Regions from separate parts of the Pectobacterium nicotianae genome, predicted to be linked through region 3. Evidence: predicted binding sites of a transcription regulator. Region 3 holds the regulator's gene; each other region holds the start of a gene.

Region 1 (4,900 bases), 2.5 Mb from region 3:
GCATAAACTCTTTACTGCGGTGGCTGATTTCCATAACCGATGTGCCCAGGCCATTCCAATTACACAATTCCTGTTCAGCACGACGCAGTACTTCAACCGGCAGCATTGCTGGACCGGCGCTAAAATTAAAAATCTGAGTCATTTCCCCTCACCACACCTGAAAAATAGCGGCTCTTTTTATCACCGTTGTTACAAATACCATTTTTATAAACCTGACGGTTATAAAAATACCGCTGTTACAAGATAGTAGTTATAACGGAACGACCGCCATAACCACACTACTTTTACCCTGCTATCGGTTTTATCACTCGTCCATCGCGGCTGCAACGCTTATTGCGCTTTCATTATGCAAAACGGCACGTTACGCAGTCTGTTCTTTTTCACTGTTGCCGATCGGTTATGAATAAATAGAGTCTGAACAGAAAAATCCGTATCATGCCGCTTCCGCTAATCTCGATAAGAGTGAACACCATGACTCAAACGTTTATCCCAGGCAAAGACGCCGCCCTGGAAGATTCCATCGCCCGTTTTCAACAACAGCTCCAGGACCTGGGGTTTAACATCGAAGAAGCGTCATGGCTGAACCCGGTGCCAAACGTCTGGTCTGTCCATATTCGAGACCGCGATTGCCCGCTCTGCTTCACTAACGGTAAAGGTGCCAGTAAGAAAGCGGCGCTGGCCTCTGCGTTAGGCGAGTATTTCGAACGTCTGTCCACCAACTATTTCTTTGCTGACTTCTATCTCGGCAAAAGCATCGCTAACGGCGATTTCGTTCACTACCCGAATGAAAAATGGTTCCCTATTCCAGAAGATGATGCGTTGCCGGAAGGTATTCTGGATGCCCGTCTGCACCAGTTTTACGATCCTGAGCAGGAACTGAGCGCCAGCGATCTGATCGATCTGCAATCCGGCAATGCCGACAGAGGCATTTGCGCGCTGCCATTTACGCGTCAGTCCGATCAGCAAACTGTCTATATTCCGATGAACATCATCGGTAACCTGTACGTTTCTAACGGGATGTCCGCAGGTAACACCGCCAACGAAGCCCGCGTTCAGGGGCTGTCTGAAGTGTTTGAGCGCAGCATCAAAAACCGCATCATTGCCGAATCCATCAGCCTGCCAGAAATTCCGCAAGAGGTGCTGAACCGCTACCCTGGCGTGGTCGAAGCGATTGCAACGCTGGAAAAAGAAGGTTTCCCGATTTTCTCTTACGATGCCTCACTGGGCGGGAAATATCCGGTCATCTGTGTGGTGCTGTTTAACCCGGCTAACGGCACCTGCTTTGCCTCCTTCGGCGCACACCCTGACTTCGGCGTGGCGCTGGAGCGTACCGTCACCGAACTGTTGCAAGGTCGCGGCCTGAAAGATTTGGACGTGTTCACGCCGCCGACGTTCGATGATGAGGAAGTGGCCGAGCACGCCAATCTGGAAACCCACTTTATCGATTCCAGCGGTCTGATCTCCTGGGATATGTTCAAGAAAGAAGCGGATTATGAATTTGCCGACTGGAGCTTTAAAGGGTCGACGGAAGAAGAATTCGCTACGTTGATGGCGATCTTCAAGCAGGAAGATAAAGAAGTCTACATTGCTGACTATGAGCATCTGTCTGTTTATGCCTGCCGCATCATTGTGCCGGGAATGTCAGACATCTACCCTGCCGACGATCTGTTGTTAGCCAATAACAGCATGGGCGCTCACCTGCGTGACACGCTGCTGGCGCTGCCTGACAGTAAATGGGAACAAGAAGACTATCTGGCGCTGTTGCAACAGTTGGATGACGAAGGGCTGGACGATTTCACCCGCGTACGCGAGCTGCTCGGCATTGCCACCGGAAAAGATAATGGCTGGTTTACGCTGCGCGTTGGCGAACTAAAAGCCATGCTGGCACTGGCCGGCGGCGATCTGGATCAGGCATTAAGCTGGACAGAGTGGACGCAGGACTTCAACGACTCCGTCTTTACGGCACAGCGCAGCAACTACTACCGTTGCCTGCAAACGCTGCTGTTACTGGCGCAAGAGCCTGAGCGCGATCCGGCAGAATATTACGATGCCTTTACCAAAATGTACGGCAGTGAGACCGTCGATGCCGCTAGCGCTGCTGTTGCTGGAGAAGCGTGCTTCTATGGTCTGTTTGCCGTCGATGACACCTTCACTTCTTTACCTGCGCACCAGTCGCTGCTGGCAGCCTATGAAAAACTGCAACAGGCGAAACGTCGTTATTGGCAAGCAAAATAATGCCAGAATGATGAAGTCAGCACGCGTCTTATATCGATGAGTGCGATCGAGTGCAAATAGTCACCGAGAATAGCCCTTTATTTTAAAGGGCTATTTTATTAGCCAAAGGGCAATATTTATTATTCGTAATGCATAATCAGAACATTGTTATTAAATGGTGAAGTTTTAATTAAATTACATCGACAAGGTGGTACTGAAATTCTACAAAACATGATTTTTATTAACGCTAAATCGGTAGGTTTAACGTATACCATTCAACTCTTTTTATAAAATTTAAAATATTTTTTTATTATAAAATTCAATATATTAACTGCTAAATCACCCTATCCCACCCTGCTTGCTGACCTGTTAATTTCTTGCAATATGATCCACGTCAAATTTTACCGTATACTGCTTTGTTAGTATCTCAACGCTGATAATTTTTAAGAGAGAGTTAGTGTGAAAGCTGACAACCCCTTTACTCTATTACTCCCGGCTGCGATGGCAAAAGTTGCTGAAGATGCCGGAGTCTATAAAGCTACTAAACAACCGTGTACGACGTTTTATTTAGCGATCACAGCGGGTGTGTTTATTTCGATCGCCTTCGTCTTTTATATTACGGCCACCACTGGAACCGCGACGATGCCTTTCGGTATCGCGAAATTGATCGGTGGTATCTGTTTCTCCCTTGGCCTTATGTTGGTGGTCGTCTGCGGCGCAGACTTGTTTACCTCAACCGTTCTCATCGTGATTGCCAAAGCCAGTGGACGTATTACCTGGAAGCAACTAGCCTGTAACTGGGCAAATGTCTATGTCGGCAACCTGATTGGCGCGCTTTTCTTCGTTGGACTTATCTGGTTCTCGGGAGAGCATATGGTCGCAAAAGGTGCGTGGGGTCTTAACGTCCTGCAAACAGCTGAACACAAACTTGAACACACGTTTGTTGAAGCGCTGTGTCTGGGGATTCTGGCCAACTTGCTGGTTTGTCTGGCCGTGTGGATGAGCTATTCCGGCCGTACGCTTACAGACAAAATGTTTGCCATGATTCTGCCTGTCGCCATGTTCGTTTCCAGCGGCTTTGAACACAGTATCGCCAACATGTTCATGATTCCTATGGGCATCGTTATCAAAAATTTTGCGGCCCCGGAATTCTGGAATGCCATTGGCATGGTGCCGTCTCAATTTGAACATTTAACCGTTAGCCACTTCATTACCGATAATCTGATCCCTGTAACTCTGGGGAACATCATCGGCGGCGGCGTAATGGTCGGTTTGACATATTGGGTAATTTATTTGCGCGGTGGAGACAAGCACTAAGGTGCAATCGGCCGCAACGTCGGGTTTTAAGAAATCCATATCAAAGGTAGGTGTAAAATGACCGAGCTGAATGAAAAATTGGCCAATGCATGGCAAGGCTTTAGCAAAGGTGAATGGCAGGATAACGTCAACGTTCGTGACTTTATCCAGAAAAACTACACGCCGTATGAAGGTGATGAGTCTTTCCTGGCTGGCGCAACCAAAGCGACCTCAGCGCTGTGGGACAGCGTCATGGAAGGCATCAAACAGGAAAACCGTACTCACGCGCCTGTTGATTTTGATACCAATGTTGCTGCAACTATCACGTCTCACGACGCGGGATACATCAACAAAGGCCTGGAAAAAATCGTTGGTCTGCAAACCGACGCTCCGCTGAAACGTGCGTTAATTCCGTTCGGCGGCATCAAAATGGTTGAAGGTTCATGCAAAGTTTACGGTCGTGAACTGGATCCTCAACTGAAAAAAATCTTCACCGAATACCGTAAAACGCATAACCAGGGCGTGTTCGATGTTTACACTCCAGATATCCTGCGCTGTCGTAAATCAGGCGTTCTGACGGGTCTGCCAGATGCCTACGGCCGTGGCCGTATCATCGGTGACTACCGTCGCGTTGCGCTGTACGGTATCGACTTCCTGATGAAAGACAAGTTTGCTCAGTTCACTTCTCTGCAATCCAAACTGGAAAATGGCGAAGATCTGGAAGCAACAATCCGTCTGCGTGAAGAAATTGCCGATCAGCATCATGCACTGAGCCAAATTAAAGAAATGGCCGCTAAATATGGCTGTGATATTTCTGGCCCAGCAGCGACAGCTCAGGAAGCCGTGCAGTGGACTTACTTCGGCTACTTGGCTGCGGTGAAATCACAGAATGGTGCAGCCATGTCCTTCGGACGTGTGTCCACCTTCCTGGATATCTACCTTGAGCGCGATCTGGCTGCAGGCAAAATCACTGAGGAAGAAGCTCAGGAAATGATTGACCATCTGGTCATGAAACTGCGCATGGTACGTTTCCTGCGTACCCCTGAGTATGATGAGCTGTTCTCTGGTGACCCAATCTGGGCAACCGAATCTCTGGCTGGTATGGGTCTGGATGGTCGTACACTGGTGAGCAAAACCAGCTTCCGCTTCCTGAACACCCTGTACACCATGGGGCCGTCTCCAGAGCCAAACATGACCATTCTGTGGTCTGAAAAACTGCCACAAAGCTTCAAAAACTATGCGGCTAAAGTCTCCATCGATACCTCTTCTCTGCAATATGAGAATGACGATCTGATGCGTCCTGACTTTAACAACGATGACTACGCGATTGCTTGTTGCGTAAGCCCAATGATCGTTGGTAAACAAATGCAGTTCTTCGGTGCTCGTGCAA
Region 2 (4,900 bases), 600 kb from region 3:
CGTCCTGCAATAACGACAATAGCGTTACGTCATCCCAACCCCCGAGCCGCTTCGCCCGTTCGGGGGTTATTTTTTTCCGCGCCGCAAAGCGTCCCGCCTCACCCCACGGTATCGATTCGTATCGATCCGTATCGACTGACGGCTCCGTTGGTAAAATCCTATCGTCGCTCCGTGTATCTCGATGCTTAAACAATCGGTATTCGTTGTCAGACCTGGCCTTTTTCTGCACAGCCAGCCCGATTCGACTATGCTTATGTCGTAGAAAATCTTGTCATGGAAAATCCGTCGTCAGCGTGTTTTTGTTTGAATAAAGCACGGCTGGCGGGGCAGTAAGCGTAACAGGAGTAGGGAATGAGAAGGCTGATGACGTACCGTTCACGCTGGCTGCTGCCAGTTCTGGTTATTCTGGCGGCATTGCAGCTGGCTGCCTGTGGTGACAGCGAAGCCGATCAGCGGAAGGCATTCGTTGCGTTCCTGCAAAGCGTGCAGTCGCAGCAGGATGGGAAATTGCCGACGTTGACGGAAGAGCAGAAGAAGAATTTTGGCAATTTCACTAACGATTACGCGATCTTAACCACCTTTTCTCAGCAGTTTAATCAGGCGGTGTCTGGCAGTTTAACACCGATGCTGGGGCAAATTTCCCGTATTCGTGTTCCTAAAGACTATCTGACGCAGCGTGATGATCTTCGCCAATCCATCGGGGCAATGAACCTGTTGAGCCAGCATGTGCAGGCGGCGAAAGTGCAGGCGGACAACGCCCATCGGCTGCTAAAACAGCCCGAAGAAGTGCAAATACCCTATGAGCGGTTGTATGCACGCACGGTAATACAGCCTACCAATGCGCTGCTACCCGCCATTCCGAATGCGATTGCCTTCGCACAGAGCCTGATCCAGATCGGCGATTTCCTTCAGGCTCAGGGCGATCAGGCGGTGTTTAATGGCGCGTCTGTGCAATTCCGTACGCCGCAACAGGTGGCGCAATATAACAGCATGGTGGCAGCGTTACCTCTACAGCAGCAGAATTTAATGAATGCGCTCAGAGGAATAACTGGCGTGAACTATCCCTAACCGCGTCGTGCTCCGACGCTTTAGCGATGCGATATGGCAGAGAGGTATTCTGGATAAGATGCGTGTGGCTGGTGAGAGGGTAAAAATAAATTGTGATTAACATCACATAAATAAAACAAATACAGGCATTGAAAGTGTGATTCAAATCACATATAAGGTGCGGTGTTTGTCTAAAAATCTGTTTAGTTTTTCATTTTTAACGGTTTTTTGTGAAGTAAATCACCTATTTGTATCGTTGATGTAGGGTGGTTGTGTGATTTTTGTCACGTTACCGCCATGGAGTTGCGGTATGAAAACAGCGTGTTAGAGTCCGCGCTGCATACAGTAATAATGACGGAAGTCTTCTTGTGGTAATCGGTGTTTTATTGCCACGCCGTCTCACGATAATTACCACGCGCTCTTATTGTCAGCGCGTTTCAATAGGGGTGTGTTTTTATGCTTTCACCAGATATTAAGATCAAGGTGCAAAACTTTGGTCGCTTCCTCAGTAATATGGTGATGCCCAACATTGGCGCATTTATCGCCTGGGGTATTATTACCGCGCTGTTTATCCCTACTGGCTGGTTCCCCAATGCAACATTGGCGAAGCTCGTCGGTCCGATGATTACCTATTTGCTGCCATTGCTGATTGGTTATACCGGCGGACGTCTGGTATTCGGTGAGCGTGGCGGTGTGGTGGGTGCGATTACGACGATGGGTGTGATCGTCGGGACCGATATCCCGATGTTCCTCGGCGCTATGATTGTGGGCCCATTGGGCGGCTGGGCGATCAAACGTTTTGACCGCATGGTCGACGGTAAAATCAAGAGCGGCTTTGAAATGCTGGTCAACAACTTCTCTGCCGGTATCATCGGTATGTTGTTGGCAATCCTGTCGTTTTTGGCGATTGGTCCGCTAGTTGAAGTCTTCTCTCAGGTGCTGGCTTCCGGCGTTAACCTGATGGTACAGAACAACCTGCTGCCGTTTACGTCTATCTTTGTTGAACCGGCGAAAATTCTGTTCCTGAACAACGCCATTAACCACGGTATCTTCTCGCCGCTGGGCATTCAGCAGGCGACGGAAACTGGCAAATCTATTTTCTTCCTGATCGAAGCGAACCCAGGCCCGGGTATGGGCGTGCTGATGGCGTACATGTTCTTCGGTCGTGGTAACGCGAAAGAATCAGCACCGGGTGCGGCGATTATCCACTTCCTGGGCGGGATTCACGAAATCTACTTCCCTTATGTGCTGATGAATCCGCGTCTGATTATCGCGGTGATTCTGGGCGGGATGACCGGCGTGTTTACGCTGAGCGTGCTGGGCGGCGGTTTGGTTTCTCCTGCGTCTCCGGGCTCCATTCTGGCGGTGCTGGCGATGACGCCAAAAGGCGCTTACTTCGCTAACCTTGCGGCCATTGCAGCGGCTTTCGCGGTGTCCTTTATCGTGTCGGCGATTCTGCTGAAAAGCACCAAGCAAAAAGAAGAAGACCTGAGCGACGCAACGCGCCGCATGCAGGAAATGAAAGCGTCTTCTAAAGGTACGGCGACTAACGCGGGTATCAGCGGTGATATGAGCACCGTGCGTAAAATCATCGTAGCGTGTGACGCCGGTATGGGTTCCAGCGCGATGGGTGCTGGTGTGCTGCGCAAGAAAGTTCAGGATGCCGGGCTAACCAACATTTCGGTGACGAACAGCGCGATCAATAGTCTGCCGGACGATGTCGATCTGGTGATTACGCACCGTGACCTGACCGAACGTGCGATGCGTCATGCGCCGCAGGCACAGCACATTTCGCTGACCAACTTCCTTGATAGCGGTCTGTATAGCGATCTGGTAGCACGTCTTACCGCAGCACAGGGTGCCGTGAAGTCTGAAGCCGTCGCGACGCCAGCACCTGCGGTAGCCGACGCACAGACTAACCTGTTCCAACTGGGTGCAGGCAATGTGTTCCTGAATCAGCATGCGACAGACAAAGAGCAGGCAATCCGTTTCGCCGGTGAGCAACTGGTGAAAGGCGGCTATGTCGAGCCTGCGTATGTTGAAGCGATGCTGGAACGTGAAAAGCTGACCTCCACCTATCTGGGCGAATCGATTGCCGTGCCGCACGGTACGATTGAAGCGAAAGATCGCGTGCTGAAAACGGGCGTTGTCTTCTGCCAATATCCTGAAGGCGTTCGCTTTGGCGATGAAGAAGATGAGGTTGCGCGTCTGGTTATCGGTATTGCCGCGCGCAACAACGAACATATTCAGGTCATCACCAGTCTGACCAACGCGCTGGATGATGATGCCGTCATTGAACGTCTGGCACAGACCCAGGATGTTCAGGAAGTACTCGACTTACTCTCCGGTAAAAAGAGTGCCTAATTGATGTGGCTAGGGCCGCCTGCGGGCGGCCTCTTTTTATGTTTTTTTAAGGTTATGTCTCATGAAAGCATTACACTTTGGCGCGGGTAATATTGGCCGTGGGTTTATTGGGAAATTGTTGGCCGATGCCAACGTCGAACTGACATTCGCTGACGTCAATCAGCCGCTGTTGGATGCCCTGAACAGCCGTACAAGCTATACGGTGCGGATTGTCGGCGATAACACGCAGGTTGATACCGTGAGCAACGTTAGCGCCGTTCACAGCGGCAGCCAGGATGCCGTCGCGCTGATTGCCGTTGCCGATCTGGTGACAACTGCTGTGGGGCCGCAGATTCTGGAAAAAATCGCCGGAACTATCGCTCAGGGGCTGGTTAAGCGTCATAACGACGGCAATACCCGGCCGTTGAACATTATTGCCTGTGAAAATATGGTGCGTGGCACTAGCCAGTTAAAACAGCATGTGTTGAAACTGCTGCCGGAAGGCCATCAGGAATGGGTTGTTGAGCATGTGGGATTCGTGGATTCCGCCGTGGATCGCATTGTTCCTCCTTCCGAAGCCGGTAGCGACGATGTGCTGGCGGTGACGGTAGAAACCTTCAGCGAATGGATTGTCGATAAAACCCAGTTCTGCGGTGAGCCGCCAGCGATTCCCGGCATGGAACTGACCGACAACCTGATGGCATTTGTCGAGCGTAAGCTCTTTACGCTGAATACTGGCCACGCGATTACGGCCTACCTCGGCCAGCAGGCGCGCCATCAAACGATCCGCGATGCGATTCTCGACCCGAAAGTCAGAGCCGTGGTCAAAGGCGCAATGGAAGAGAGCGGCGCGGTACTCATCAAACGCTACGGTTTTGATGCGGAGAAACACGCGGCCTATATCAACAAGATTCTCAGCCGTTTTGAAAACCCGCATCTGCACGATGACGTAGAGCGCGTTGGCCGTCAGCCGCTGCGCAAGCTGAGTGCAGGCGACCGTTTGATCAAGCCGCTGCTCGGCACGCTGGAATACCATTTACCGCATGACAACCTGATTACCGGCATTGCTGCCGCGATGCATTATCGCAGTGAACAGGATCCGCAGGCGCTGGAACTGGCCGAGTTAATCCGTACTCAGGGGCCGCAGGCGGCGCTGGTGCAGATTTCTGGTCTGGATGCTGACAGCGAGGTTGTCGCGCAAGCAGTGAATGTGTATAACGCCATGCAGTAATCGGCGTGTCTCGTCATCAGGCAGGTGTGGTCTTTTCGACACGGTGTAAGGTATACGGGCGACGTCGGGGATAGGATGTCGCCACACCTGCCGGTAAGCATGCTGCCGAGATGGGGGATGCTGTGGGCGGGGTAAAAGGGTCGAGAAGTGACGATGGAAGAAACACAGGCGTTTGAAAACCGGGTTCTGGAAGCGCTGAACTCAGGGAAGACCGTGCGCGATTTTATGCTCTGCGCTGTTGAGCTGCTGGCTGAAGCGGTTAGTATCCTGATGTTGCAG
Region 3 (7,771 bases):
GTTGGCTTATGCCTTTCTGATGCCTTCAAAGCGAAAGGAAAACTTGCTTCTGCGAATCAGAGTTGCAATGTCACGTGGGCCGAAATTAGAGATGAAGCGCCTGTCGAGTTCACAACCTACATTCCTAAATTGTCGTTAAAAGGCAATAAGATTATGAATCCCATGGATATTATTATCCGAAATGAAAATAAATTTGGCGTCTATCGGTTTAATTTCCCCCTGGATTATTTATCATCGATAGGCATATTCCAGTCTAGCGCGAAAGATGCTGTAACGACTAACACTCTGACAGATATAGCAATCAAACTATATGGGGAAAAGCCAGATAGCTCCGTTGCTGAGCTAAGGCCTGAATATGTTGATGGTTTTTATCAGGTACCAATAACCTTTATCCTGGATGACGTTTAACGATCATGCTTGTCGCTTAATCAATATAGAACCAAACCAGAGATTCCGCACTGTTCTCCAATTTCATTTGGAATCTCTGCCTCCTATCATCCACTCGCCTCTGGATGCAGCTAGCGTCAACGTCGTGTCATCCTTCTAATCGCGTATACAGATGCAATAACCTGTGTTGCACTCGCCTATGAAAAACGCATCGACATAATTTTCGGGTATTATTGCTGGTATCAAACGTGGAGTTAATTTAAATAACCAATATCTATCAAAAGATTAAGTCAATATGCTGCTAATTATCGATAACTACGACTCCTTTACCTACAACCTTTACCAATACTTTTGTGAGCTTGGTGCACAGGTTGTGGTGAAGCGTAATGATGAACTGACGCTGCGTGAGATTGAACAGCTTGCGCCTGAGCGGTTGGTTATTTCACCGGGCCCTTGTACGCCGGACGAGGCGGGCATTTCACTGGCTGCAATCCGTCACTTTGCCGATAAATTGCCTATTTTGGGCGTGTGTCTTGGCCATCAGGCGATGGGACAGGCGTTCGGCGCGCGTGTGGTGCGGGCACGGCAGGTCATGCACGGGAAAGCCTCAGCGATTGCGCATAGCGATACGGGGGTTTTCACGGGGTTGGCACAGCCGTTGACGGTCACCCGTTATCATTCACTCATTATTGATTCCGCCTCGCTACCCGATTGCTTTGAAGTCACGGCCTGGAGCGAACATGAAGGAAAGCGTGATGAGATTATGGGGATTCGCCATCGCGCATTGCCGCTGGAAGGGGTGCAGTTTCACCCAGAGAGCATTCTTAGCCAGCAAGGGCATCAGCTTTTGGATAATTTCCTTAAAATTTAGCGATATAGAAAGTTATTCTCCTCAGTAGCCGATTTAATATTGCCTGAAATTGATTTTTTATGCATATTTAGTGACTATATTTTCATTCCGATATGATGGACAGCAGAGTGAGGCAGCAAATGGCAGCAGAGCAGAAAGCAGTGACACGGGATACTCACGATAAAGTGATTTTGCCAGTTTATGCACCCGCGAAGTTTGTACCCGTGAAAGGTAAAGGGAGCCGCGTCTGGGATCAGGACGGTCGCGAGTATATCGATTTCTCCGGCGGTATTGCGGTTACGGCGCTGGGTCACTGTCATCCTGCATTGGTGAATGCGTTGCAGCAGCAGGGTGAAAAGCTGTGGCATACCAGCAATATTTTCACTAATGAGCCTGCGTTGCGCCTCGCCAGCAAATTGATTGATGCGACTTTTGCCGACCGTGTGTTCTTTGTTAACTCCGGTGCCGAGGCCAACGAAGCTGCCTTTAAGCTGGCGCGTCACTATGCGGTTAAACGCCATAGTCCGTATAAAACCAAGATCATCTCCTTCTACAATGCATTCCATGGTCGGACGCTGTTCACCGTTTCGGTCGGCGGACAGCCTAAATATGCCGATGGCTTCGGGCCTAAGCCTGCCGATATTGTTCATGTACCCTTCAACGATCTGGCTGCTGTTAAAGCGGTGATGGACGATCATACCTGTGCAGTCGTGCTGGAACCGGTTCAGGGTGAAGGGGGGATTACGCCTGCTACGCCTGAATTTTTACAAGGCGTTCGCGATCTGTGCGATCAGCACAAGGCGCTGCTGGTGTTTGATGAAGTGCAGAGCGGAATGGGGCGTACTGGCAAACTATTCAGCTACATGCACTACGGCATTACGCCGGATATTCTCACAACGGCTAAAGCACTGGGCGGTGGTTTCCCAATTAGTGCAATGCTGACGACGGAAGAGATCGCATCGGCCATGACGGTTGGGGTACACGGCACCACCTATGGCGGCAACCCGCTGGCCTGTGCGGTGGCGGAAGCCGCGCTGGATATTATCAATACGCCAGAAGTGCTGTCAGGCGTGGCGGATCGCCACGATCGCTTTGTCAGTGAGCTTGAGAAAATCAATCAGCAGTTCGGTGTATTCGAACAGGTTCGCGGTATGGGTTTGCTGCTGGGTGCAGAACTGAAACCGCAATGGCATGGTCGTGCGGGCGAGTTTCTGGCGGCGGCAACGTCTCAGGGGCTTATGGTGCTGATGGCTGGGCCGAATGTGATCCGCTTTGTACCGTCGTTGATCATTGATGAAGATGATATTGCGCAGGGGATGGCGAAATTCGCTAAAGCCGTCGCGCAGGTCGTTAACGCAGCAAACTGATTACGTTACGCCATAAAAAAACGTAGGGAACGTTTTTCAACGTCGCTTGCGACGGCCCGTTAGGGTGGCGGCCAGGGATGGCACGCCATAAAAAAACGCAGGGAACGTTTTTCAGCGTTGCGTTAGCAACGACCCGTAGGGTGGTGAGCAGGAAGCTCGCCATAAAAAAAGCGTGAGGCCGAGGCTTCACGCTTTTTTATTGGTAGGGTACAGCGACAGGGGCTTAGCGAGTGCCGTAAACGACAATCGTTTTACCGTGTGCAGAGATCAGGTTCTGGTCTTCTAACATTTTCAGAATGCGGCCCACGGTTTCACGCGAGCAGCCAACGATTTGCCCAATTTCCTGACGGGTAATTTTTATTTGCATGCCATCTGGATGCGTCATGGCATCAGGTTGTTTGGCCAGGTTGAGTAGGGTTTGGGCAATACGGCCGGTCACATCAAGGAAGGCGAGGTTGCCGACTTTCTCAGAGGTAACCTGAAGTCTGCTGGCCATTTGCGCAGACAGACGCATGAGGATATCCGGGTTAACCTGGATGAGCTGGCGGAATTTTTTATAGGAAATTTCAGCCACTTCACAGGCAGTTTTTGCCCGCACCCAGGCGCTGCGCTCCTGACCTTCTTCAAACAGGCCGAGCTCGCCGATAAAATCGCCCTGATTGAGGTAGGAAAGAATCATTTCCTTGCCTTCTTCATCTTTGATTAGCACTGCGACAGAGCCTTTCACGATGTAGTAAAGCGTTTCTGCTTTTTCACCTTGGTGAATCAGCGTGCTCTTCGATGGATACTTGTGAATATGACAATGGGAAAGGAACCATTCGAGAGTTGGATCTGTTTGCGGTTTGCCGAGAACCATTCGCTATCATCCTCTGTTGTAATTCACTGCGCAAATTACAGGGGTCAGAGTTCCCTGTACGGCGTGTTTAACTGCTAAAAAAATAAAATTCAGTCTAGGCAGAATGACGTCAGGGAATATACTGAAACCACTGTACCCTTTATTTTCCGGTTGCTGCCTTGCCGCACCGTAAACGTGGCTGGGGTATGTCTGGCCAGGTCATCATCTTCTTCGTTTCTGGGTTTGTCCAGAAAAGGTCTATTCTATTTTCGTTTTAACACAGCTTTAAGGACGTGTCTTGTGTTGTCTCGCTTCAGCATGACAAAGCGCTGATTAACGCTGGTTTTTGTACAGTAACGGTATAAATTTTCAAAAAATTTTTAGTGGAGAGGCATCATGCAGGCACGGGTAAAATGGGTTGAAGGCTTAACGTTTTTGGGCGAATCCGCATCAGGACATCAGATATTGATGGACGGCAATTCCGGTGATAAAGCGCCCAGTCCGATGGAAATGGTGCTGATGTCTGTGGGGGGATGCAGTGCGATTGATGTGGTATCGATTCTGCAAAAAGGCCGCAACGATGTAGCGGATTGTGAAGTGAAATTAACGTCAGAGCGTCGGTCTGACGCGCCGCGTTTATTTACCCACATCAATCTGCATTTTATCGTGACGGGAAAAGGATTGACCGACAAAGTTGTTGAACGAGCCGTCGCACTGTCGGCGGAAAAATACTGCTCTGTGGCACTGATGCTGGGTAAAGCCGTTGAGGTAACGCACAGCCACGAAATTAGAGTACTGGAATAATCCCTTTCTCTGGGCACTCATTCTGGTCACTTAAGCCTGTTATTAGGGGAAACACAGGGGGAGGTTCTCGTAGGGAGGCCTCACCCCTGTGGTCGCCCCGTGTATCTCGATGCTTATTCGATGGTTTTCCCTTCAATTAACCGCTGTACCAGCGGCGCCATGATTAATTCCATCGCCAATCCCATCTTCCCGCCGGGAACGACCAGCGTGTTGATGTGGGAGATAAAGGAACCCTGCAACATGGCGAGCAGATAGGGATAATCAATATTGTCCAATCCCTGAAAATGAATCACGACGAAGCTTTCGTCCAGTGATGGAATCGATTTGGCGGCGAACGGATTGGAGGTGTCTACGGTAGGCACACGCTGGAAGTTGATGTGTGTGCGAGAGAACTGTGGCGTGATATAGGTGATGTAATCTTCCATTGAGCGGACGACGGAATCCATCACCGCTTCACGCGAGTGGCCGCGCTCATTAACGTCACGAATCAGCTTTTGAATCCATTCCAGGTTGACGATCGGCACCACGCCGACGAGTAAATCCACATGCTGTGCCACATCATTTTGCTCTGTGACTACGCCGCCGTGGAGCCCTTCATAGAACAGGATGTCGGTGGGTTCCGGCATTGGCTCCCACGGCGTGAACGTTCCGGGAACCTGATTATAGGGAATTGCTTCATCGTAGGTATGAAGGTATTTACGCGTCTGGCCGCGCCCGTGCAGGCCATATTCGATAAACGACTGTTCCAGCAGGCTGAAATCATTCGCTTCCGGGCCGAAATAGCTGATGTGGCGCCCTGAATCACGCGCTTTACGAATCGCCATATCCATTTCCGGGCGGGTATAGCGGTGAAAGCTATCGCCTTCTAACTGGGCGGCACGCAGATCAAACTGCTGGAAAATCTTACGGAAGGCCAGACTGGTTGTCGTGGTTCCCGCTCCGCTGGAGCCGGTAACCGCAATAATCGGATGCTGATGTGACATAAGGTGCGTGACTCCGTGATCGCGATGCCCGCGTAGACCGAAGGCCTGCGCGCATCCTCAAAAAAGACGTAATTGTCATCATTGTTAGCATGTTTGGCGCGTTCTTTCACGACTTTCGGCATGCTCAATAGGGGGCATGACCTCCGGAATTGAGCTGGTTACGCGGCATGATATTGAGGGTTTCATGCAACTCAGACCACACCAACACCACCTCGCCAGACTGGAGTTGGCCGCGGATATCTTCCACTTTCTGCGCCAGCGAACGCTCCTGTTCGCCATAATCGGTGCCTTCCCGCAGAACGAAAGATTCGATGATGTTATCCAGCGTTTCTGGATCGAGCTGTTGCCAGGGAATAATCACGCTATGTTTCCTGATTCAAAGGGTTCCTGAGTAAAAACGGTTCCTGAAGGAAAAGAGTCGCTGGCCTGGTCCAAAAATGGGCTAAGCCAGTTGGGAATGCGCTGTTCCAGCCACATTTCCGGTTTCAGCAACGTTCCGCCGACGAAGCCGACATGCCCGCCATGTTCCGTTAGCTGATACTCAATATTAGACGGTAACTGCGACAGATCGGGAATCACCTCTGAAGTCATGAAAGGATCGTCCTTCGCATGGATGATGAGCAACGGTTTACGTATCTGAGGCAACAGCGGCAGAGCGCTACAGCGTCGGTAGTAGTCTGCTGCATCGCGGAAGCCGTGGATACGTGAAGTAATGACGTCATCAAACTCGCGTAGCTGGCGAATTCGCTTCAGCTGCGGCAACTGAATTGGCAGCGTATCTGGGTAAGCCGCCAGCTTGCGGCCGGCGTTTTGTTTCAACAGGCGCAGCAGATAGTGCTGGTAGACGCGGGAGAAGCCTTGTTCCATCCGACGGCTACAGGGTTCGAGCATCAGTGGTGCGGAAACAATAACGGCCGCGGACAGTGAACAGGCTTCGCCTTGCTGCGCGAGCAGGTAGGCCAGCATGTTGCCGCCGAGGGACACGCCGATGGCGGCGGTAGGGGCATCGCCCAGCGTCTCCTGCATCCAGCGCAGGAAATAACTGGCATCGCTGGTTTCGCCGGAATGATAAATGCGCTTCATCCGGTTGGGCTTACCGCTGCATCCACGAAAATGCATGATGACGGCCAACCAGCCGCGCTGCTTACAGGCATGCAGCAGGCCGTGAGCGTAGGGGCTATGAAAGCTACCTTCTAGGCCGTGGAACAGCACCACGCGCGGTTTGTGCCGTGCCTGTTCGGGGGCTTCGCTCCAGGCCAGATCGACGAAATCGCCATCCGGCAATTCAAGTGGCTGCCAGACTGGCGAGAATTGCGCATGACGGCGGATCAGACGCGGCAATAGCGTTTGCAGATGTGGATTATGCGCGCCGCTCAGCGGACGAAAATGGTCATACATAAAGGATATAGAAATCTTGTTGTCGGCTCTTGTACGATCAATATCACACTGTTAGCTTCAATGCTGCCAGTTGGTACGACATTTGGGTCAGGAGCGCCCACAAATAATGGAACTGAGTTTATTTCTTTCGATGTTGGGGTTTTTGTGGGTAGCGGCCATCACGCCGGGGCCGAATAATATGCTGTTGACCACCTCGGGCGCGAATTTTGGCTTTATGCGCTCACTGTGGTTGATGGTCGGCATCATGCTGGGCATGCAGAGCATTTTGCTGCTGGTGGCATTCGGTGTCGGTGGTTTGATTCTGATTTACCCTTCGCTGCACTTTATTCTGAAAGTCCTCGGCAGTGCCTATCTGCTCTGGCTGGCGTGGAAAATTGCCACGGCGGCTTACGAACGTCTGGAAACGTCCATTGCACCGCCCCAGCCGATCCGGCTTTATCAAGGGTGGTTGCTGCAATTCCTGAACCCGAAAGCGTGGCTCATGGCGCTGGGCGCGGTGGCCAGTTTTAGTCTGGCGGGGGAAGGCTATAACCAGTCTGTTATCGCGATAAGCATCGGGATTGTGCTGGTCAATCTGGTGTCCGGTGTTATCTGGCTTGGGTTTGGCACGATGATTGGGCGACTGCTGCGCAGTAAGAAAGCGTGGATTATCTTTAATGTATCAATGGGCCTGCTGACCGCTGCCTGCGTGCTGTTGATCTGGCATTAATACTTCGTTGATGAAATCGCGAGCGGTTTTTCGCTCGCGACTTAGGAACTACACGGTTAGCAGAATATTATCGGAGAGATTTACTTGTAACCATCTGTTTTTAATAGATTATTTACCAGGTTAAGTTCGACATCAAAATCCAACGTATCGTTCTCCAGCAGCCGTGCGTGTTGCTGTTGAAAGGCGGAACCGAGTGCTTTCAGGGCAGTAACATTCTTCAGCAGAAAATCATCTGATTTGCCGTGTTTTTCCAATTGGGTCGAGAGCCTGACAAACTCGCCAGCCATTTTCTCTACGGCAGGAAGATAACGATTAAGAAACGCCGTACCCGGCTCCACATCCTTGGGATCTTCCTTCATACACGTGACAATAAGCTGTCCGTACTCAACGATAATTTTCAGTTCGTCGAGAAGCTCGGTGGGGAGCTTCTGTAAGTTT

What was found. The regulator CRP, encoded in region 3, controls carbon source genes, mostly activating them, when cyclic AMP is high. The targets are predictions, from matches to a motif close to ATGTGANNNNNNTCACAT.
Region 1: the regulator CRP is predicted to act here: its motif matches at 2,597-2,614, upstream of focA (formate transporter FocA).
Region 2: the regulator CRP is predicted to act here: its motif matches at 1,276-1,293, upstream of MYB54_RS21250 (PTS mannitol transporter subunit IICBA).

Annotation. Positions count from the first base shown of each region.
Region 1 covers NZ_CP096821.1:2,887,617-2,892,516, forward strand. Annotated here, with positions in the region: gene serC (3-phosphoserine/phosphohydroxythreonine transaminase) at 1-142, opposite strand, end outside; gene ycaO (30S ribosomal protein S12 methylthiotransferase accessory factor YcaO) at 472-2,235, shown strand; gene focA (formate transporter FocA) at 2,674-3,531, shown strand; gene pflB (formate C-acetyltransferase) at 3,589-4,900, shown strand, end outside.
Region 2 covers NZ_CP096821.1:4,765,752-4,770,651, reverse strand. Annotated here, with positions in the region: gene glyS (glycine--tRNA ligase subunit beta) at 1-13, shown strand, start outside; gene MYB54_RS21255 (DUF3053 domain-containing protein) at 364-1,068, shown strand; gene MYB54_RS21250 (PTS mannitol transporter subunit IICBA) at 1,504-3,411, shown strand; gene MYB54_RS21245 (mannitol-1-phosphate 5-dehydrogenase) at 3,473-4,621, shown strand; gene MYB54_RS21240 (MltR family transcriptional regulator) at 4,775-4,900, shown strand, end outside.
Region 3 covers NZ_CP096821.1:434,995-442,765, forward strand. Annotated here, with positions in the region: gene MYB54_RS01845 (hypothetical protein) at 1-408, shown strand, start outside; gene MYB54_RS01850 (aminodeoxychorismate synthase component II) at 683-1,258, shown strand; gene argD (bifunctional acetylornithine/succinyldiaminopimelate transaminase) at 1,378-2,604, shown strand; gene crp (cAMP-activated global transcriptional regulator CRP) at 2,828-3,460, opposite strand; gene MYB54_RS01865 (OsmC family protein) at 3,836-4,243, shown strand; gene MYB54_RS01870 (phosphoribulokinase) at 4,357-5,226, opposite strand; gene MYB54_RS01875 (YheU family protein) at 5,351-5,587, opposite strand; gene MYB54_RS01880 (hydrolase) at 5,584-6,624, opposite strand; gene MYB54_RS01885 (LysE family translocator) at 6,731-7,333, shown strand; gene MYB54_RS01890 (5-bromo-4-chloroindolyl phosphate hydrolysis family protein) at 7,414-7,771, opposite strand, start outside.